2 linked regions of the Planctomyces sp. SH-PL14 genome follow. The main gene of each other region encodes a partner of the protein of the gene in region 2 in a complex. Links are inferred from orthologs where the notes say so. Each region holds a gene or a part of one and is shown on either strand. Other genes may lie near its edges. The genes, in order: VT03_RS03295 and mnmG.

Region 1 (10,412 bases), 3.7 Mb from region 2 along the record:
CCGGGGGACTCGGTGAGCCGCTTCATTCCCGTGCCGTCGAAGTTGACGACGTACAGCTCCATCTCGGGGTCGAAGTCCCATTCGTACCGCCGCCGGCCCCCCTGGGCGGCGAGTTCGCGGGCGGCCTTCTCGGTTTCGGCGATCTTGGGATCGGTGTGGGAGGAGGCGAAGAGGATCTGCTTGGCGTCCGGTGTGAAGAAGGCGCAGGTCGTGCGGCCGCGGCCGGTGCTGATGAGGCGGGGGGTCCGCTCGTCGAGCGGTTGGACGTAGATCTGGTAGAAGGGGTAGCCGAGGGGGTAGGCCTGGAAGACGACGAGTTTGCCGTCGGGCGAGAAGTAGCCCTCGCCGGCGCGGGGGAAGCCGAAGGTGACCTGCCGGATGTTGGCGAGGTGTTTTGCTTCGGCGTCCGGAGTCTCCTGGGCGGAGACTGAGCGGGAGGCGGCCGTCGATGCCATCACGAGGAGGAGGGCGATCAGGAGTCGGGGCACGTAGTTCTCCGCTGCGGGGGATCGGATGGAAGGCGGACGGCGCATGGTGAAACATGCCCCGGCGGTCCGCAACTCATCTGTGGCCAATCCTGCTGGCTCAAACGGTGTACTTGCCGGCACAGCGATGCCAGCTCAAACCCATTGTGCGACGGCCACTGGGGTCAAGGGGGCAACCCCTTGCCGCCGGAGGCATTCCGGTGAGGAACCGTGGTACGCAACGGATGTCCCCTTTGTGGTACCAGCTATGAGGACTCCCTCACATCACACCGCGAGCTTTGCAATCCCCGCGGGTTGGTGAGGGGGCATACGGCACGTTGTCCGCGCTTGGACACTCACTCCTTCAGACGTCTCTCGACGGCCAGGCCTCCGGCGGGCAAGAGGGCGTTGCCCCCTTGCATCCCCCACCAGGGTGCCCCTGGACCCAGTCGGGGGCGGCGTTGCGTTTGAACAGCGACCACCGTTTGTCGGACACCACCCCGTCTGCGATAACACACCTCCAACCGGTCACCGCCACTGGGAGCGATCCGCATGTCCGTCGAAGCCCGCCTCAAAGAACTCGACCTCATCCTCCCCGAGCCCCCCGCTCCCGTCGCGGCCTATCTGCCAGCCGTCCGAACCGGGAATCTCGTGCAGGTCAGCGGACAGCTCCCGTTCGCCGGGAAAACGCTGATGGCCCAGGGCCCGGTCCCGACCAAGACCCCCGTCGACGTCGCGCAGTCCGCCGCCCGGCAGTGCGTCCTCAACGCCCTGGCTCACGTCAACCGGCTCCTCGGAAGCCTCGACCACGTCACGCGCGTGGTCCGGGTCGGTGTCTTCGTGCAGAGCGCAGACGGATTCTCCGATCAGCCGATCGTCGCCAACGGCGCCAGCGAACTCCTGGTCCAGATCTTCGGTGACATCGGCAAACACGCCCGTGCGGCGGTCGGCGTCAACGCCCTGCCCCTCGATGCGAGCGTCGAGATCGAGTTCACGTTCGAAGTGAACTGAGGAACCGGTTACGGCTTCGGCAGCACCGTCTCCCGCGTGCCGTCCGACTTGATCCGGAACAGAGCCTTCGCGCGGGGATCGATGAGCAGCAGGTCGTCCCCCTGGAAACGGATTCCGAGCGGGTTGACGAACGGGGCGCCGCTGACCCACTGCTCCGCCTTGCCGTCGTCCGTCACCTTCCAGACGCACTTCTTGTAGCCGTCGCTGACATACGAGACGCCGTCCTTACGGGCGATCTGGTGCGGGAACTCGAAGACGAGGTCCTTCACCACGACGGTGGGCTTCTTGTCCATCGAGAACCGCTGCAGCTGCGGAGCGGGAGAGGAGAGGACCCACAGTTCGTCCTTATCGAAGAAGAGCCCGCGGGCGCCGCCGATGACGGTGAACTCCTCCGGCGGCTGGTTCTTCGGAAGGCCGGCGAGGGGCACCTTCCACACCCGCTGGAGCTCGAGGTCCGAAACGAAGAGGTCGGTCCCGTGCGGGGCCATCGTAATGGGGATGCCGACGTAGCCGTTCGTGAGCGACGTCAGCTCTCCCTTGGGACTGACCTTGTAGACCTCGCGGGTGGCGGAATCGCCGGCGAGGAGCGTTCCGTCGTCGGTCACCGCCAGGCAGCGGATGGCGTTGAGGGGAGTGCGGTACTTCGATGTCCCCTGGACGACGATCTCCAGATTCTCGCCGCGGTAGACCCAGATCCCCGGCAGCTTGAGGTCGGCGATGTAGATCTCCCCCTCCTTACCCACAGCGATGTCGATCGGGTACTTCCACGGCAGGTCGTCCGCACGTCCGGACTGAATGCCCGCTCCGGTGAGGAGAAGAACGACAGCCGCCAGTACGGAGAGGAGTCTCATGGAAGTCGGAAGGGGCTGAAGGGACGAGCCAGACGGGAGATGAAGAAAAGATTAACGATCGAGGCGGCAACAATCGAAGCCGATTTGCGTCTTCTCACGAATCCAGGAGACGTTCGATCGTCTGGATCCGGTCGATCGGCAGGGGCGAGCTTTCCCGGAGCGGAGAGCCGTCGAGCAGGAGGACGAGTTGACCGCGCTGGCTCTTCCGGGCGTCGGGGAAGCCGGTGAGGGTGGTCTGGTCGGCCAACGTGACCTGCACGCGATGGGTTTCCTCGAGCCCCGGGAGACCTTCGACATAGAGAACCGGAAAGCGGCTCCAGGCCCACAGCCAGAGCGAAAGCTGCGGGGCAACTTTCCCGGCGATGTCGAGCCATTCCTCCTCCGCCTTCCGCAGGTCCGCGAGCGGGGCGGAGCGGCACCAGGGGATCAGGACGTCGGCGATCCACTCCTTGCGGGAACGGACCAGATCCGCGAAGTCAGGCATGAGGAACGGAGAGGGGACGCAGAGAGGAAGCGGACGGGTGGAGAGTTGGGCGCGACTACAGGTCCCCAGACCCCTTGGGGGTGGGTTCCGCCGGCGCCATCGGCGCGTTCTGGCCGGCCGGGATGACCCCTTCCAGCACGGTCGCCGGTTCCGTAACGGGGGAGTCAACGATGGTCCGTGGGGGAACCTTCACCGTCAGCCGGAACGAGGGGGGCAGCACGCGCCCGCCCGTTTTCTCCGTCTTCTCCTGGATCTCGAACATCCGTGCGTTGGACGGGACGGCGAAGTACAGCACTCCCTGCGGGTCTTCGTAGATGCAGGGGAAAATCTTCCCGTCCACGACCGCCTCGACCCAGTGGCCGAGAGTCCGGTTAAGGGCGGGGACCCCGAGTCGATCGCGGAACTCGGCCATGTCGCGGATCCCCGACTGGTTCTGCACCGCCGTCGACACACGGCTCACAAAATCGTTGGCAGCGCGGCCGATCGTTGTCGAGCGTGTGATCTGGAGACGCTCCGCGTTCTGGCTGAGCCAAGCCGAGACGATCGGCACCTTGTGAGGATCGATGCGGACGATGTCGGTGTCGTAGCCATCCTTAACCTCGACGATGATTCCCCGCACGTCGCTGAGGAACGAGACCACCATGAGGTTCGAGGCGAGGGGGATCGACGTTTTGTCGAGGACCTGCCGGACGAATTTCACCTGGTCCTCGGTCGCGCCCGCTTCCTGCCAGGAGACCGTGACGCTGATCGGTTTCTTGGGCTCGACGCGCTCGCCGTCGAGTTCTCCGACGTAGTGCTTCTCGTTCAGCTTCATGTAGCCCGCGACCGCTCCGGCGACGATCACGATCGCCAGCACCGGGAGGGCGTAGACCCAGGTGGGGAGCGGCTGCCGGTTCCGGTACTGCGCCATCGCGGGCGAGCCCTGGTACTCCTCCGGCTCATCGTCGAAGAACTGAATATCGGCGTCCGCGCCATCCGTGGGAGGGTTGAAGGGATCGACCGGCTCGATGGGGCGGACCGGTTGGGCAACCGGCGGTTCGGCTTCCGCGACGGAGAATGGAGAGGGAGCGGGGGCCGAGGACTCGGAGCGCCGCTTGCGGCCGGAGCCCGAGGCTTCGTCGGCTGCCGTCCCTCCGCCAAACTTGGCGAAGAAGGATTCGGGGGCGCCCGGTTCGGCTGCGGCTGCCTCGCGGCGGACTGGACGAGGGGCCTCCGCGGGGGCAGCGGCCGGGGCCGCGTTCGCGCGGGAGGCGGATCGGCGGTCGGAGGGGGGTGCCGCTTCCGACGGCGGGGCCGGGGGAGCCGCGAGAGTGGAGGCGGCGGGTACGCGGATCCGCGCGCCGCACTTGGGGCACTTTCCGGATTTCCCTGCGGCGTTGTCCGGCACCTGGACGGCAGCGGAACACGAAGCACATTCAAACTGAATCGACATGAGTCCCAAGATCTACGGGCCACAATTCCGAGGTGGAATTGTAGTCGGATCCGGGACGGGACGCGCCGTCCAGCCCTGTTGTTCGGGGGGCGTTTTCTTGCGGAACGGGAGGTTCATCCCGCTCGGCGGCGTTCTTCGATCCAGACTTCTCGCTTGTTCGACTGCGGGCTGCGGCGGCGAGTGCGGGTTCCGAGTTCGAGCCAGCGGTCTTCCGTTTCGCGGATGAAGGAGCCGGCGAACAGGCGGTAGCAGCCCAGGAGGAGGAAGGCCCCGGCGGTTGAGGCGACGAAGCCCCAGGAGCTGATGGGAGAGACCTTGATACTGCTGGTGAAGAACGAGAGGGAGCCGCAGCCGATGACGGCTCCGACGATTCCCATGACGAGGGTTCCGACCGCTCCGCCGGGGTCGCGGCCGGGCATGATCGCTTTGGCGGTGAGTCCGACGACGGTTCCGAAGCCGACCCACAGCAGGATTTCGTGGGCTCCCTGCTCGAGCGACGTCATGAGGGAAGCGTCCAGTGCCATGGGAGTCTCCGGGAGCGGTGTTGGCCCCGTTTTTGGCGGGACGCGCTTCATGGGATCGACGCGGTGAAACCGTCAGCTCGCGTCAAATCGGTCTTTCCCGTAGGGCTCCCGCAGATTTCGCAGATTGCCAAAGCTGAGCCGTGTCCTCGCCGGCACGACTCGATAGCTCAAACCCAACGTCCCACGGCCGCCTGGGGTCAAGGGGGTCCTACCCCCTTGCCGCCGGAGGCACTTCCATGAGGAACCGTGGGACACAACGGATGTCCCTTTTGTGGAACCGGCGTTGAGACTTCCCGCTCGCATCGGAATCCCCGCGGGTTGGTGAGGGGGCATACGACACGCTGTCCGCGCTTGGACACGATCTCCTTCAGACATCTCTCGACGAGAGGGCCTCCGGCGGGCAAGAGGGCGTTGCCCCCTTGCATCCCCCACCAGGGTGCCCCTGGACCCGGTTGGTGGGGATGCTGGCTATCGTTCTGCCGAGATCGTGTTCAAATCGTCCACGGGATGTGAATAGAATCCTAACATTCCCCCCGGGACGGTGTTCCAGCACCCTCAGCCCTCCGTTCGGAGCCCGTATGCGATCGCTCGTTTCCGCCCTCCTCCTTTTCGCTGCCTGCTCAATCACCCTCCATCCGGCCCGCGCCGATTCCGAGACCTCCAAGCCGCGCGAAGACTGGCAGGTCATCTTCCTCGGCGGCCAGCGGGTCGGATACTCCAGCTCCAACACGCGGACGGTCACCCGCAACGGCCAGGAAGTCCTGATCTCGGACACCCTCGTCGCCATGACGATCAAACGCTTCGGCGTCTCCCTCAAAATGATCGTCCGGCAGTCCTCCGAAGAGGACCCCAAGTCCGGCCGACTCCTGAGCTCCTCGTTCATCTCCGAGAACCCGCCGATCAGCAAAACTGAAATGACCGGGCGGGCCGAAGGAAACGCCTTCCTCCTGGAGACCCGCAACTCGGGCCGCGTGACGAAGTCCCGCGTCGAGATCGGCGACGACGTCCGCTCCCCCGCCTGGCAGGAACGGTACCTGGAGGAACATCCCCTCAAGCCAGGGGAAAGCGCGACGTTCAAGATCTTCTCCCCCGAGACTGCCAAGGTCGCCACGATCAGCCTCAAGGCCCTGGAGCCCGGAGAGACGAAGCTCCTCGACGGATCGGTCCGAAAGTTCGACCGGACCGAGATGAAGAACTCGATCACCCCCGGCGTCGACATGCTGATCTTCAGCGAGCCCGACGGGAAAGTGGCCAAGCTCGAGACGAACGTCCTGGGCATGACGACCTACGCGGTGTCTGAGGCCGAAGCCCTGAAGGCGATCCCGGAGTCGGAACTGGACATCGGCCTCGACGGCCTCATCAAGGTCGAGGTTCCGGATCCGCACCACGCCGAGACCGTGACCTACCGCATCACCGCCACCTCCGCCGATCCCTCAACGTTGTTCGAGAGCGGACGGGACGGCCAGCAGGTGACCCGCAAGACCCCTTCGGAAACGCTTCTGACCGTCTCGCGGGTGCGGCCCCAGCCGCAGCCCGAGCCCGCCAAGAGTCTTCGGGAGGCGAACTCGTTCCTCGACTCGGACAACCCGAAGGTCCGCGCCCTCGCGGATGAGTACGACGCCGCTGGCCAGAGTCCGCGGGAGATTGCCAAGGGGCTGACGCACTTTGTCCACCGGCGGACAAAGAACAAGACCTTCTCCGTCGCAATGGCGACCGCCACCGAAGTCGCAGAGTCGCTGACCGGCGACTGCACGGAGCACTCCGTCCTGCTCGCCGCGCTGCTGCGGGCCAAGGGGATTCCCTCGCGAGTCGCCATCGGACTGGTCTACGTCGATCCGATCAAGGCGTTTGGCGGCCACATGTGGACCGAAGCCTACGTCGATGGCGCCTGGGTCCCGTTCGACTCCGCGCTGGAGATCGTCGACGTCCGGTCGGGCCATCTCAAGATGGGGGACTCGGACCTCTCGGATCAGTCTCCTAATCCGATGACCGACTTCGTGAAGATGATTCACCTCTGGTCCGGTGCGACGATCGCGGTCGTCGATCCGGCCGCGAAGTAACGGGCTCAGGGAAGGAAGTCACTCGCGACGATGGACCTCGACGAGCCGATCTGCGCCATCGCTTCCGCTCCGGGCCGCGCTCCGCGCGGAATCATCCGCGTTTCCGGACGCGATGTCGTGACGGTGGTCGAGCAACTCCTGCCGGCTACGGATGAGGAGGCCGCCGCCTCACCGACCGCGGCCCGCCGGACGCGACGTGCGTTCACCCTGACGGAGGGACCGGCCGACCTCCGCCGGTCGGTTCCGGTGGACCTTCATGTCTGGCCGACGAGCCGCAGCTACACCGGGCAGCCGATGGCGGAGCTGCACCTCGTCGGTTCGCCGCCGATCCTGGAACTGGCGCTGGAACGCCTTGTCCGAAATGGCTGCCGGTTGGCTCGGCCGGGGGAGTTCACGCTGCGGGCCTTCCTGGCGGGGCGGATGGACCTCACGCAGGCCGAGGCGGTGCTGGGCGTCATCGACGCCGAGAGCGAGCACCAGCTCCAGACGGCGCTGACGCAACTGGCCGGGGGCTTGTCGCGGCGGCTCGGAGACCTTCGCGAGCAGCTGCTCTGCGATCTGGCGGACCTGGAGGCGGGGCTCGACTTTGTGGAAGAGGACATCGAATTCGTCAGCCGCACGGATGTCCGGCGGCGAGTCCAGGAGACGATCACCGACGTCGCCACGCTCCTCCGCGTTGCGGAAACCCGTCATCGGGACGCCGCCCGGCCGCAGGTCGTGCTCGTCGGGTTGCCGAATGCCGGCAAGAGCACGCTGTTCAACGCTCTCACCGGCCGCGATCAGGCGATTGTCTCGGATGTCGCCGGGACCACCCGCGACGTTGTTCAGGCGATGGCGGAAATCGACGGACTGTCGGTCGACCTGTTCGACACCGCCGGCTGGGAGGCACCGTCGGACGAGATCATGGCTCAGGCAACCGGGCAGCGGGTGTCGCGGCTTGAACAGGCAGATGTCGTGATCTGGTGCGACGCGGCCGACGCAACAGAGCTGGAGCAGGCCGCGAGTCGCGAGCTTCGAGCGCGGCTCCCAAGGCCGCCGGACCTCGACCTGCTGCTGAAATGCGACGCCGGAACGCAGAGAGTTGGCGACGGGCCGCGGGGACATGTGTCGTGCAGCGTGAAGTCCGGGTTCGGGATGGCCGAAGTCATCGGGGCAATCGCGGGCCGGGCGCGGCGGGACTTTGGTCGGCGGGACGAGATCATCCCCTCGACCGCCGTCCGGTGCCGGGAGGAACTGCGGGCCGCCCTGACGGCCCTTGAATCCGCGATCGCGGCCCTCGACGGCGACCTCGGCGACGAGGTGATCTCGATGGAGCTGCGGCAGGCGCTCGACCGGATCGGCGAGATCACCGGGGCAGTCTCGAACGAGGATGTGCTCGACCGGCTGTTCGCCCGCTTCTGTATCGGCAAGTAGCCTCCGCGGAACCCCCTGTCCCGCCTAGAATTGAAGCCTGCTGGACGTTGGGACCGCATTGCACTAAACATGCGGTGGAATGCAGGAGATTTGAGTTGGAACTCGACACTTTGGCGAAGGGAACCGGCGAGTGGCTGCGAGGGTCGGGACCGGAGTCCGACGTCGTCATTTCGACGCGGATCCGTCTGGCCCGAAACGTTAGCGCAGATCCCTTTCCTCCCCGCGCCTCGGATGAGACCAAGGCGGCGGTCGAGTCGTTGCTGCGCGAGCCGGTTTGCCGGCAGTTCGCGAACCAGGAATTCACCTATCTCCGCCTCGACCAGCTGACGCAGCTCGACGGCCAGTTCCTCGTCGAACGGCAGATGATCAGCCGCGAGCACGCGGAAGGGACCGGGCCCCGCGGCGTGGCGATCAACGCGTCGGAGACGACGAGCGTCATGATCAATGAGGAGGATCACCTGCGGATGCAGTCCCTCCGCAGCGGCTTCGCCGTCGACGAGTGCTGGCAGGAAGCGAATGCGGTCGACGATTCCCTCCAGCAGGCGGTGACGTTCGCCTACAGCCCGCAGTTCGGCTTCCTGACGGCGTGCCCCACGAACGTAGGGACCGGGATGCGGGTCAGCGTGATGGTCCACCTCCCCGCCCTCGTCATGACGAAGGAGATCCAGAAGGTCTTCCAGGCGATGCAGCGGATGGGACTGGCGGTCCGCGGCCTCTACGGCGAGGGGAGCCAGGCGATGGGAGATTTCTACCAGATCTCCAATCAAACGACGCTTGGCCGCTCCGAGGCCCAGATCCTGGCGAACGTGAAGCGGATGGTGCCGGACATCCTCAGCTACGAGCGGCGGGCGCGGCAGGCGCTCCTCAAGGACGCCCGGGCACAGCTGCACGACAAGGTATCGCGGGCCTTCGGGGTCCTGCAGAACGCCCGGACGATCACCGCCGAAGAGACGATGCACCTCCTCTCGAGCGTGCGGCTCGGGCTGTCGCTGGGCCTCGTCAGCGGCGTCACGATTCCCGACCTCAACGTGCTGTTTATCCACACGCAGCCGGCCCATCTGCAGAAGCTGCATCAGACGTCGCTGGAGTCCAAGGACCGCAACGCCGCGCGGGCCGCGTTCCTCCGCGACCGCCTGGGACCCGCCGCGACATGACCAGTGCCGCGGCCACGCTTCCCGCTCCCTTCCATGAGCTCGACCTTCCGCCTCTTCCCGCCTTGCCGGGGGGATGGACCGTCGAAACCTTCCGCGCCGGATCCCGGGACCTGCGGCTCCTGAAGCCGGCGACCCCCGACGTCCTGCTGGACGATCCGGACGTGATCCGCGCGCACCAGAAGAACGGCTACATGCCCTACTGGGGGTACGTGTGGCCCTCGTCCTACACCATGATCAGGGCGCTGGAGAGGCCCCCCTGGAAACGGGGCGAGCGTGTTCTGGAACTCGGCACAGGGACGGGGATCGTCGGCCTCGCGATGCAGGAGGCGGGGGATGTCGTGACCTACAGCGACTACGACCCGACTTCCTGCCTCCTCTGCCGGTACAACGCCCTGGTGAACGGGTTCTCCGCGGACGACGTCCTGCAGCTCGACTGGAACGCGCCGGGAAGCGAAACGTTTCCGGTCATCGTGGGCTGCGAAGTGACTTACGAGCGGGGGAACCATCCCCTGCTGCTGAAAGTCATTGACCGGATGCTGACGCCCGACGGCATCTGCTGGCTCGGCGAGCCCGGGCGGTACTGGTCGCGATTCTTCTTCGACGACGCCCGCCAGCAGTTTCGCGTTCGCGTGCTGAACGAGCGTCTGGAGGAGATCGACGCTCCTCGGAGCGATGCGTTCCAGATCTTCGAGCTGAAGAAGCGGTCGACTGAAAACTGACGACCGACAACTTCCCTACACCCGCGTCAGCTTCTTGCCCCGCTCGTGGAGATCGACCGGGATCGCGGAGATCAGCTGCTCGACGACGTTGTCGGGCGAGACCCCTTCGCTGCTCGCCTGGAACGTCGTCACGATCCGGTGCCGCAGGACCGGAGCCGCGACCGCCTTCACGTCGTCTGTCGAGACGTGGAAGCGGCCCTCCAGGATCGCCCGGGCCTTCGCGCCGAGGATGAGGTACTGCCCCGCCCGCGGTCCAGCTCCCCAGGAGATGTACTGCTTCACGAAACTCGTCGCGTCTTC
Region 2 (10,453 bases):
TGTGTAGTCCCGGCTGGCCTTGTTCTTCCGCTCATACGGGTCGGTGACGGATTCACGCAGCATCGCGCACAGCGTCTGACCTCGAACAACGGGATGCCGGTAGTCCCGTATCAGTCGACGGAACGACCGCAAGACTCCCGCCATGCTGATTCGAGACAGCGGAACCTGGGCCTTCGCCAGTTCCACTGCAACCGACAGTCCCATGCCCCACAGGCCGACCAGCGACCATTCGAGCTCGACCGCGGCATTCAGGGAGGACAGGCTGCGGAGTTTTCGTCGACCGAACGTCTGCTTCAGGGTTCGATAGAACAGTTCCACTCCCCAGCGTTTGCGGTACAGGTCCAGGACCGCCCGGTCGCTCAAGATCTTCGGGTCCCGGACGCTCGTGAGCAGAGAGATCGGAGATCTCGGTCCCTGGGCCACGATCAGCCGGAACACCAGAGGCGGATCGAGCCGTTTGGCGGCCTCGTCAGGCCAGACGTAGACGGTTCCTTGCGATTCCCGCACGAACCCCAGCTTCCGCAGAAGCTTGACGTTCGCTCCCACCCGAACCAGCAGATGCCGGCCGCTTCCCAGGACTTTCCGGGCGAAGTCATAGCCCACGAAGCCGGCGTCCGCCGTCATCAAGCTTCCCTCGGGCAGGTCCTGGAGCATCTGAAGGGCGTGTTCCCGCTCACTGCTGTCGGCGGGGCCGATCCGCCAGTCCCACGGAAGCCCCGTCCCGACATGGAACAAGGTCGTCAGCCACATCTGGGGAACGCGGGCCGCCTTGGCCCCGGCGGCTGTTCTCGTCCGTTGGCGGCGGTGGCGCCTCTTCCGGATCGATCTCTTGAACGACGGGGCATAGGCCGTCTCGTGGGACTGGGTGCGAGGGAGCTCCACTCGGCTGCCATCGACCCCGTAGACCACCAGACCGCAGGATTCCCACTGCCGGGGGAGCGTCTGGCGAATCCGCTTTCGGAGAGCCGTCGTGAGAAGATAGACCAGGGGAACGGTCCAGCGTCGGAGGAGCTTCATGAAGGCCTGGGACGACCCGGCCAGAGGGCCGTGATGGGGGAACAGATGCGCCATCAGCCTGTGGGTCGTGACAAACCGTTCCTGCAGTGTCTGCTCATCGGACCAGGCCCACAGAAGGGCGGCTCGAACCAACAGTGGTGGCGTCCACGTGCAGTCGTGCCGGAAGAGGATGGTCTTCCAGTCCGTCCCAGCCAGAAGCCATTGCAGAGCTTTCTCGAGATGCCGAGAATTGAGCGCAACATCCGGAGACAGGTCTTGATGCGGCATCCCCGAATCCTTTCGGGAGGGCGAAGTGGGTGGGTTTCAGTGTGAGAACCGAAGCGTCTCCACAACGCCATGTCGCATCAAGACTTTCTTTTTGAACACGAACCAGGGTTAACGGCGTTGGGTTGCCCCCTTGACCCCGGCTGCCGTGGCACGTTGGGTTTGAGGTGGCACAGCCGTGCCGGCTAGAACGCGGTTCGAGACTGAAAGGCGGTTCCAGACACGCTCTAATCTTCTCCATGCCCGCCCTCCACGCCACCGCCTTCCTCGCCAAGACCCCCGCCAAACTCGGCCCGGTCATCGTCCTCCACGGCGACGAAGCCCACCTCAAAAACAGCGCCATCTCCCGTCTCGCCCAAGCCCTCCTCGGCCCCGACGCCGACGCCTCCATGGGACTCGTCCCCTTCGACGGCAAACAGTGCGACTTCAAGATGGTCAAAGGAGAACTCCAGACCGTCTCCATGTTCGGCTCCGCACGCGTCATCGTCGTCCACGGCGCGGATGACTTCGTCACCGAACACCGCCCCGCCCTCGAAGCCTACTGCGACAAACCCTCCTCCCGCTCCACCCTCGTCCTCGAACTCAAGACCTGGCGAGCCAACACCAAACTCGCCAAAAAGATCGCCGAGATGGGCCTCGAGCTCGACTGCTCCCAGCTCGAAGGCAACGCCCTCGCCAAATGGCTCGCCGAACAGGCCGAGTCCCAGTACGGCAAACAACTCACCCGCGACGCCGCCGCCCTCCTCCCGGAACTCGCCGGAACCAGCCTGACCCTCCTGGCCCAGGAACTCGCCAAACTCGCCTCGTTCGTCGGCGACGGGAAACGGATCGGCGTCGACGAAGTCCGCCAGCTCGTCGGCGGCTGGAAGGCCGAAACCACCTGGACCATGGTCAACGCCATCCGCGACGGCAAACCGGGCGAAGCCCTCGAGTGCATCCAGAAACTTCTCCACGCCGGAGAAGCCCCGCAAAAGATCCTCGGCGGGATGAACTTTGTCTTCCGCCGGATCGCCAACGCCACCGAGAAGTCCCGCTCCATGGCCCTGCCGGCCGCCCTCAAGGAGGCGGGCGTCTACTACAAGGAGCTGGAGCTGGTGGAGCGGTACCTCCGCCGCATCGGCCGGGACCGAGCCGAACGGATCATCCCCCGCCTCGTCGCCGCCGACCGCGGACTCAAGGGAGCGAGCCGCGTCTCGGATCGGCTGCAGATCGAGAACCTCGTCCTGTGGCTCACCGGAACGGTCCCCGTGAGCCAGGCGTGAGGCGAGGCAGTGTTTGCGCACTCCACAGGCATCCTCATCCGCTTTTGAGGCAGCGCGGGCCTGAGCGCCTCTCTCATCACGGCGAACCCATCGGACACTGCCGCTTTGAAGGGCACTGTTCGCAAAACAGAGAGAGCTTCGAGACGGGCGGTGCAGATCGACCTAAATCCACTCTGTGCGAAGTGTTTCCAGCAGCAGATGTCCCGGCGGAGGCCTTTGCCGATTGCGTTTCCCGCGTGGCAATCGCCAGTTTCGCGGTGTTGGAATGTCGCTTGCTAAGTCACTAGGCACATCGCTCGCGCGACCGCCCAGGATGGGATCGGAAACGTGCTGAGCGCCTGTCCGGACCTCTTGGTCCGATCGCCGGATCACGACGCGGTCGTCTCCGTGTCTCTCCTCCGCGAATGCGTGGAGTTCCACGCGTCGAACAGGTTCGAACGGCGCCGCCCGCGAGGAATCAAGGCGGCCCCGAAAGTGTCTCCGTTTTTCCCAGGGTGAGCTGATGCTGTTTTCGAAGTCCGGTCTCCGCGGGAGATCAAGCGGTTTCACGTTGATCGAACTGCTCGTCGTCATCGCCATCATCGCCGTCCTCGTGGCGATCCTGCTGCCCGCCGTGCAGCAGGCCCGCGAAGCGGCCCGGCGGTCGCAGTGCCAGAACAACCTCAAGCAGCTCGGAATCGCCCTCCACAGCTATCACGAGACGCACTTCATCTTCCCGTTCTCGTCGATGAACCCGGGCTCGTGCATCAGCGTGGCGGCCCCCAATACGGTGAACAGTCCCGTCCGGAACGCCCGCGGCTGGACGATGCTGCTCCCCTACATCGACCAGGGGGCCCTCTACAACCAGTACGACCACAGCTCGCCCGCGAGCAACCACGTGCGGACCGGAAGTCCGGCTGTGCTGACCGGGACGGCGGTGGGGACGAACGACAAGGTCGTCTCCGTCTCGCTTCCGGCATTCCTGTGCCCCTCGGATCCTGGCGACCGGTTCTACCGGTCGACGACATCCGCGGACTACTCCATCGCGTCCAGCGGTGCCAACGCCGCCTACCTGGGGGCCAAGACGAGCTACGAGTTCAATGTTGTCGGCACCTCGAGCAACTGCACGGACTGGATGAACGTTGCTTCGACGAGCCGCCGGATGTTCGGGATCAACTCGAGCGCCCGAATCGGCGACGTGAAGGACGGCATGAGCAACAGTGTCGCGGTCTGCGAGACGACGCTCGATATCCGCGACGGCGTCACCGGGACGTGGGGCTACGCCAAGTGGGTCGGGCAGGGGGTCGACCTGGCCCGCGCCGCGAACATCAACAACTGGGACTGCTGCGCCTGGACTCCGCCGATCACGCAGATCCCGCTCCGCCTCGGAACCTGGAGCGCTCCCGGGAGTGTGCACGCCGGAGGCATGAACGTCCTGATGGGGGACGGCGCCGTCCGGTTCCTGACCGAGAACCTCGACAACACCGCCCGCGGCCGTCTGGGGACGATCTCCGACGGTCAGCTGCTCGGCGACTTCTGATTCCCTCCAGCCGGATGTCGTGACGGAGGCGGGACCTGTCGTTCCGCTTCCGCTTCTCTCGGCCGCGCGGGCGGCCGCACCCGGCCTTGTCCCACCACCACAGCCCTCCTTCCCTCATCCCTCCCCGGTTCTCCGCTGGCCCTTTGGGTGGTCAGCGGAGAACGGAGGGTTTCTCCATTCCCGGGTTTCTGTCCGATGTCGATTCGTCCGATGCGCTCACTCGCTCCTTACATGCTCCTCGTCTCCGCGCTTGTCGGTTGCGGGGGGGCCAAGTCGGAGAAGCCGGAGAAGCTGGCTCCCGTCAATGGGATGGTGACTCTCGACGGCAAGCCGTTGACGATGGCTGCCATGACGTTCCTTCCCGACGGCGAGACGAAGGGGATTGCGGGGGTCGCTTACACGGGCGAGGACGGGAAGTTCGAAGCGAAGTGGCGGACCGAGACCGGGATTCCGCCGGGATCGTACAAGATCGTCGTCTCCCGCATGGGTCTGCCGAATGGCTCTCCTGTTCCGCCGGGCCAGTCGGCGGCGGACGTTGGTGCGATCGAGACGGTGCCGCCGCGATTCAGCGACGCCGCTCAGACCAAGCTGACGCTGACGGTGCCGGACGCGGGGTGGACGCAGACGTTTGATTTGAAGTCGAAGTAGTGGTGGGAGAGGCTGAAGGGAGAGCAGACGTCCGACGGGGGCTCTCCGTCCCGACCGGGTCCAGGGGCACCCTGGTGGGGAGTGCAGAGGGGCAACGCCCCTTTGCCCGCCGGAGGCCTGGCCGTCGGGGAATGTCTGAAGGAGGGCGTATCCAAGCGCGGACAACGTGTCGTATGCCCCCTCACCAACCCGCGGGGATTGCAAAGCGAGCGGTGTATTTTGAGGGAGTCCTCAACGCCGGTTCCACAAAGCGGACATCCGTTGTGTCCCACGGTTCCTCATGGAAGTGCCTCCGGCGGCAAGGGGGCGTGGCCCCCTTGACCCCAGCGGCCGTAGCACGTTGGGTTTGAGCTACCAGAGTCCGTCCGGCAAGGACGCGGCCCGTGCAGTACGCTACATCGCCCGACGACTCCGCATCGCCGGAACGATCTTCGTCCCGGCTTCACGACCCGCTGCAATCCGCGCGTACTCGGAACTCTCCACCGACACGAGCGTAATCCGGCCATCCGAATCGAATCGCAACCCCCAGCCGTACTTCTTGGGGAGCGCAGAGGCCCGCAGGCAGGCGTGAGACTTCGAGAAGAACGCCTCCCACAACTCCCGGTGCCGACTCTTCGCCTCCGCGGCCGCAATCCCCTCCCGCCGCAGATGGACCGCGAACTGAAGCTCCTGCTGCGTCCACTTTCCGGGGCTCTTCGACAACAGCTCGAACTCCAGCTGCGGAATCGTCGGCGCCTCGCCCCGGACGGGCGGCGCAGTCCCCTCCTTCGCCGTGGAGTCCGGCGCGACCGTGATGAACGTGTCGACGTAGTTCCTGTGCGGATCGAGACTCGCCTTCGGGATCGCCGACGCCTTCATTGCGTTCTCCCTCCCCGCACCGACCCGGCCCGCTTCGTCACTTCTTGAGATAGAGCATCACGACCGCCAGGTCCGCGGGCGTAATGCCGCTGATCCGGCCCGCCTGTCCGACATCGCGCGGCTGGACCCGGCTCAACTTGTCCCGCGCCTCGGCCCGGAGCTGCGGGATCGCCCGGAAGTCGAACGTCTCGGGGATCCGCATTGCCTGGACCTTCTCGGCCCGCTTCACATCCAGCTCCTGCCGCTGGACGTAACCAGCGTACTTCACCTCGATCTGGACCTGCTCGCCCGCCCGCGGGCTGAGCCCCAGCTCTCCCACGGCCGGGGCCATCTGACACAGGCTGTCCCAAGTCATCTCCGGCCGCCGCAGCCACGCCTCCAGTGTGTCGTGTTCGTGCCGCGTCTTCCGGAGGAAGGCCAGCCCTCGCGCCAGTTCCTCTTCGTAGGCCTCATGCCGCGTCCGCCGCTCTTCCGTCGCCAGGCCGATCCGAACTCCGGTCGGCGTCAGGCGGCGGTCGGCGTTGTCCTGCCGCAGCAGCAGCCGGTACTCGGCCCGCGACGTGAACATCCGGTACGGCTCGTCGACGCCGCGGGTCACGAGGTCGTCGATCAACACCCCCAGGTAGGCCTGGTTGCGGTCGAGGATCAGGGGCGGCTCCCCCTTCAGCTTGAGGGCCGCGTTGATCCCCGCCATCAGCCCCTGTCCCGCGGCTTCTTCGTAGCCGGTCGTGCCGTTGATCTGGCCGGCGAAGTAGAGCCCTTCGACACGCTTCGTTTCCAGCGTCGCGTGGAGCTGCGTCGGCGGCGCGAAGTCGTACTCGACGGCGTACCCGTACCGCATGATCTGGGCCTTTTCCAGCCCCTGGATCGAGTGGACGAGCTCGTCCTGCACGTCCCGCGGCAGGCTGGTCGAGATCCCGTTGCAGTAATACTCCCAGGTGTTCCGTCCTTCGGGCTCCAGGAAGATCTGGTGCGATTCCTTGTCGGCGAACCGGACCACCTTGTCCTCGATCGACGGGCAGTACCGCGGGCCGGTCGAGCGGATCTGACCGCTGTACATCGGGGCCCGGTGGAGGTTGGCTCGGATCAGGTCGTGGACGTAAGGGTTGGTGTCGGTCAGCCAGCAGGACATCTGCGGCTGCGCGATCCGGTCGGTCAGGAACGAGAAGGGGGTCGGCTCGGGGTCGCCGGGCTGTTCCTTGAGGACGGAGAAGTCGATCGTCCGGCCGTTGAGGCGGCACGGGGTGCCGGTCTTGAACCGCTCCAGCTCGAAGCCGAGGTCCCGCAGGCTGTCGGACATCGTCCCCGTCGTGCCGTCCCCCGCGCGTCCGCCGGGAGTCTTCGCTTCTCCCGTGTGCATGATCGCCTGAAGAAACGTCCCGGTCGTGACGATGACGGCGCGGCAGCGGTAGACAGCGCCGCCGCGGACGGCGACGCCGCGAATGCGGCGGGAGGCTGAAGGTAGAGAAGAGGGGAGCTCAGCGTCCGGCGCCTCTGATGGGAGGCCGTTCACGGCCTCTTCCCCTCTACCTTCCGCCTTAAGCCTTCCGCCTTCCGCCTCCTCCGTCAGGAGGCCTTCGACCATCTCCTGTCGCAGGTGCAGATTCGGCTCGTTTTCGACCACTTCCTTCATGCGGAACTGGTAGGCCTTCTTGTCGGCCTGGGCGCGGGGGCTGTGCATGGCGGGCCCCTTGCCGCTGTTGAGCATCCGGAACTGGATGCCGGTGGCGTCGATGCACTTCCCCATTTCGCCGCCGAGGGCGTCGATTTCGCGGACGATCTGTCCCTTGGCAACGCCGCCGATGGCTGGGTTGCAGCTCATCTGGCCGACGGTGTCGCAGTTCATGGTGAGGAAGGCGGTGCGGGCTCCGAGCCGTGCGGACGCGAGGGCCGCCTCGATTCCGGCGTGTCCCGCCCCGATGACCACGACGTCGAATTCGTAACTGCAGCCGCTCATTCTCACCGTTCTCGTTCAAGCACAAGCCCGTAAGTCTACCGGCGCGCTCCCCGGTGAAACAGCTCACCCGAAGTCACAGCCCTCACCGGGTCCAGGGGCACCCTGGTGGGGAGTGCAGAGGGGCAACGCCCCTTTGCCCGCCGGAGGCCTGGCCGTCGAGAACTGTCTGAAGGAGTGAGTGTCCAGACGCGGACGACGTGTCGTATGCCCCCTCACCAACCCACGGGGACTACGAAGCGAGCGTGGAGTCCTCAACGCCGGTGACACAAAGCGGGCGTCCGTTGCTTACCACGGTTCCTCATGGAAGCGCCTCCGGCGGCAAGGGGGTGAGCCAACTTGACCCCAGCGGCCGTAGCACCTTGGGCTTAAGCTATGGGAGTCGTGCCGACGAGGACGCGGTTTGAATCAGTGGCATCGGGGGCAGTCGATCTTTCCCGTCCCGCCACAGGTACCACACGAGACCTTCCGCGTCACCGACTTGAAGAGCGCCTGCCCGGTGACCGGGTTCGTCCCCGCCTGGACCGTCTCCGTCACCGACATGCCACCCCGCGAACACCCCTTCGCCGAACAGGTGACCATCTGCGAACCGCCACAGAACGAGCAGGCGTTGTCTTCGATGTAGGAGCCGGACGACTTCGTCGCCTGTCCCGCGGCCCCCCCTGTCCCCGCTCCGAGCTTCACGACCTGCTGGTAGACCCCGACCATCACGGTCGACTTGGCGATCAGCTCATCGACGTCGGGCCATTCGAGCTTCTTGCCCCCCTGCTTCGGCCGATAGTCCCCATAGTGGAACTGGATGAACTTCAGCGCGTCCGACATCGTCACGCCCCCGGTGAGCTGCCCCTTGAGGTCGAATCCCACCGTCAGGACCGCGATGACGTTCCCGTTCTGATCGACGATCGGACCGCCGCTGTTGCCGGGGTTGGCGGTCGCGTCGAACAGCAGCATGCCGTCGTAGTCGCTGCTGGGGAGAGCGGTGATCGAGCCCCGCGTCGTCTTGAGCGTCCGACCGAGCGCGCCCGGCTTCGGGTAGCCCAGGATCATCACCTCCGAGCCGCGGCGCTGCGCGCCGGTCGAGACCTGCACCGCCGGTGAAACCAGCTTGGGACACTCCACGATCGCCAGGTCGAGCGTGTCGCTGACCGCCTTGACCTTCGCTTCGAGCGACGTCCAGCCGGAGGCGGTCTCGACATCGACCCGGATCGAATGCGCGTCGTTCACGACGTGCCGGTTGGTCAGCACCACCCCCGGCAGAATCGCGAACCCCGTCCCGCTCGCCGCCAGGATCAGCGACGAGGCGTCGCGGACAGGGGTGCGGTCCGCTTCCTCCTTCGGAAGCGTGAGGTGCATGTACCGCCAGCCCCCCTGCTTGTAGCGGTCCGGCGCGTTCTCCCCGGTGGCGATATCGAGGTACAGGTCCTGAAACCGCTTCTTCTCGGAGTTCCCGAGGTTGATGAGCCCCTTGCCGGACTCGTCGAGCAGCCGGCCGAGGTTGTGCGACAGCTCCGGCGTGTTGGGGGCGACTTCGCCCAGCTGCCGCCAGCACTCATACGCCTTCGAGAACTCCTTCTGCCGAACGCAGCACAGGGCGAGGTTGTTGAGCGTCGGAATATGATTCGGCGAGCGCGTCAGCACTTTGCGGAAATGCTTCTCCGCCGTCTCGGGCGAATTGGCGAGGATCGGCGTGTTGAGCAGGCCCAGCAGAAAGTCCGCCCTCAGCCCGGCGTCGTCGGTCCGGCTCGCCTTTTCGAGGGCTTCCCGGGCCGACCGATAGTCCTTCGTGTCGATCAGGAGGAAGGCCTTCTCGATCAGCAGGTCCGCCTCCTTCTCCCGGCGGGTCTTCTCCTCCGCGGTGATCCAGCTGGTCCCGCTGCGGACGAGCTTGTCCGCCTCGCGCTTCTGCCAGACCTCCAGTTCCCTGGCGACCTTCTGCCGCTGGACGGCGGAGAAGGTCTTGTCTTCGAGGAGCGTGGTCAGCAGGGCGACTCCGTCGGCCGGCCGGCGCATCGTCCGGAGCTTGGAAAACGCCCCGTCGATCGCCTTGTCGGCGGGACTCTTCGAAGCGGTCCCGAGCCCCGGTTTCGTCTGGGCGAGACTTGTCGGCCCGAGGGACATCAGCACCGCCAGCATGAAGAGGCCGGTCGTTCGCCACAGGAATGTGCTCATTCCGTCACCTCGTCCCCTGCCCTCACGATCCACGATGCCCAAAGCCGACACCGATCCGCGCCCGACTCTACCACCGTCGAACCACTCGGTTCAACAACATCCGGCCTTCCAGGGATCACCTTCCTTCGTCCGGGGCACACAGTTTGCCCGCTCCACCCTCACCGAATCTATCTCTGCAAGAATCGAGGACATGATGGCATCTCAAAACACTTCCTCCGAATGCGGTTCCGCCTGTCACCGGAACATCAGCCAGCACGAGCAGCAGCTTTCCCTTCTGATCGGCGGCGGACTCCTGGCAAGCAGCCTGCTGTTCGCCCGATCCTGGAACATCCTCACGCTGGCGGTTGGAGGCGGGCTTCTCTACCGCGGAATGACCGGTCACTGCATGACCTACGAGGCCCTCGGGATGTCGACCGCCGAAGACGACCTGGAGCCGGCCCGCGTCAACAGCTCGCCGCGGCCGGCCCGCGTGCGTCAGGAAGCCTGAGCGACATCATCCTCCGGCGGGTTCGTCCGTCGGCGTGTGGAGGAATCGAGACGCTGCGGTCGCGACGGCGACGATAAGGAGCGGTTCCAGCGGCAGGCGATAGCGGTAGGTCGGGATCTCCAAGCCGGCGGTCAGGAGGGTCGTCCCTCCGCAGAGCCCCGCCAGCAGGAGACCGTTCCAGCGCGTCGCCGGATCCCGGATCAGCAGCAGGACACACAATCCGCTGATCGCCCCCGCCGCCACGACGAACCATTGCCGACGCTCAGGCGTCCAGG

Evidence for each region.
Region 1: the proteins of mnmG (region 2) and VT03_RS03295 are in contact, whole or in part, in a solved structure (PDB 9HIP), measured with the Escherichia coli proteins. The link is inferred for Planctomyces sp. SH-PL14 from one-to-one orthologs.

The regions. Positions count from the first base shown.
Region 1 is NZ_CP011270.1:811,352-821,763, forward strand. Bases 6,181-9,047 are described here. They hold VT03_RS03295 (tRNA modification GTPase), read left to right. Parts: upstream 6,181-6,856; coding sequence 6,857-8,239; downstream 8,240-9,047. Other genes in these bases: VT03_RS03290 (transglutaminase-like domain-containing protein), read left to right, coding at 6,181-6,826; VT03_RS03300 (protein arginine kinase), read left to right, coding at 8,335-9,047. Also shown: VT03_RS03260 (TolB family protein), read right to left, coding at 1-488; VT03_RS03265 (RidA family protein), read left to right, coding at 1,017-1,475; VT03_RS03270 (hypothetical protein), read right to left, coding at 1,484-2,326; VT03_RS03275 (hypothetical protein), read right to left, coding at 2,421-2,810; VT03_RS03280 (hypothetical protein), read right to left, coding at 2,866-4,242; VT03_RS03285 (GlsB/YeaQ/YmgE family stress response membrane protein), read right to left, coding at 4,356-4,766; more of VT03_RS03290, read left to right, coding at 5,345-6,180; more of VT03_RS03300, read left to right, coding at 9,048-9,393; VT03_RS03305 (class I SAM-dependent methyltransferase), read left to right, coding at 9,390-10,112; VT03_RS03310 (AAA family ATPase), read right to left, coding at 10,128-10,412. UniProt on the Escherichia coli protein: Exhibits a very high intrinsic GTPase hydrolysis rate. Involved in the addition of a carboxymethylaminomethyl (cmnm) group at the wobble position (U34) of certain tRNAs, forming tRNA-cmnm(5)s(2)U34.
Region 2 is NZ_CP011270.1:4,533,405-4,543,857, reverse strand. The notes cover bases 5,066-7,973. They hold mnmG (tRNA uridine-5-carboxymethylaminomethyl(34) synthesis enzyme MnmG), read right to left. Parts: upstream 7,526-7,973; coding sequence 5,606-7,525; downstream 5,066-5,605. Other genes in these bases: VT03_RS17525 (trypsin-like peptidase domain-containing protein), read right to left, coding at 7,931-7,973; VT03_RS17535 (DUF6157 family protein), read right to left, coding at 5,104-5,568. In the rest of the region: VT03_RS17555 (transposase), read right to left, coding at 1-1,284; holA (DNA polymerase III subunit delta), read left to right, coding at 1,521-2,543; VT03_RS17545 (DUF1559 domain-containing protein), read left to right, coding at 3,046-4,062; VT03_RS17540 (carboxypeptidase regulatory-like domain-containing protein), read left to right, coding at 4,273-4,710; more of VT03_RS17525, read right to left, coding at 7,974-9,691; VT03_RS34250 (DUF2892 domain-containing protein), read left to right, coding at 9,882-10,178; VT03_RS17515 (glycosyltransferase family 39 protein), read right to left, coding at 10,185-10,453. UniProt on the Escherichia coli protein: NAD-binding protein involved in the addition of a carboxymethylaminomethyl (cmnm) group at the wobble position (U34) of certain tRNAs, forming tRNA-cmnm(5)s(2)U34.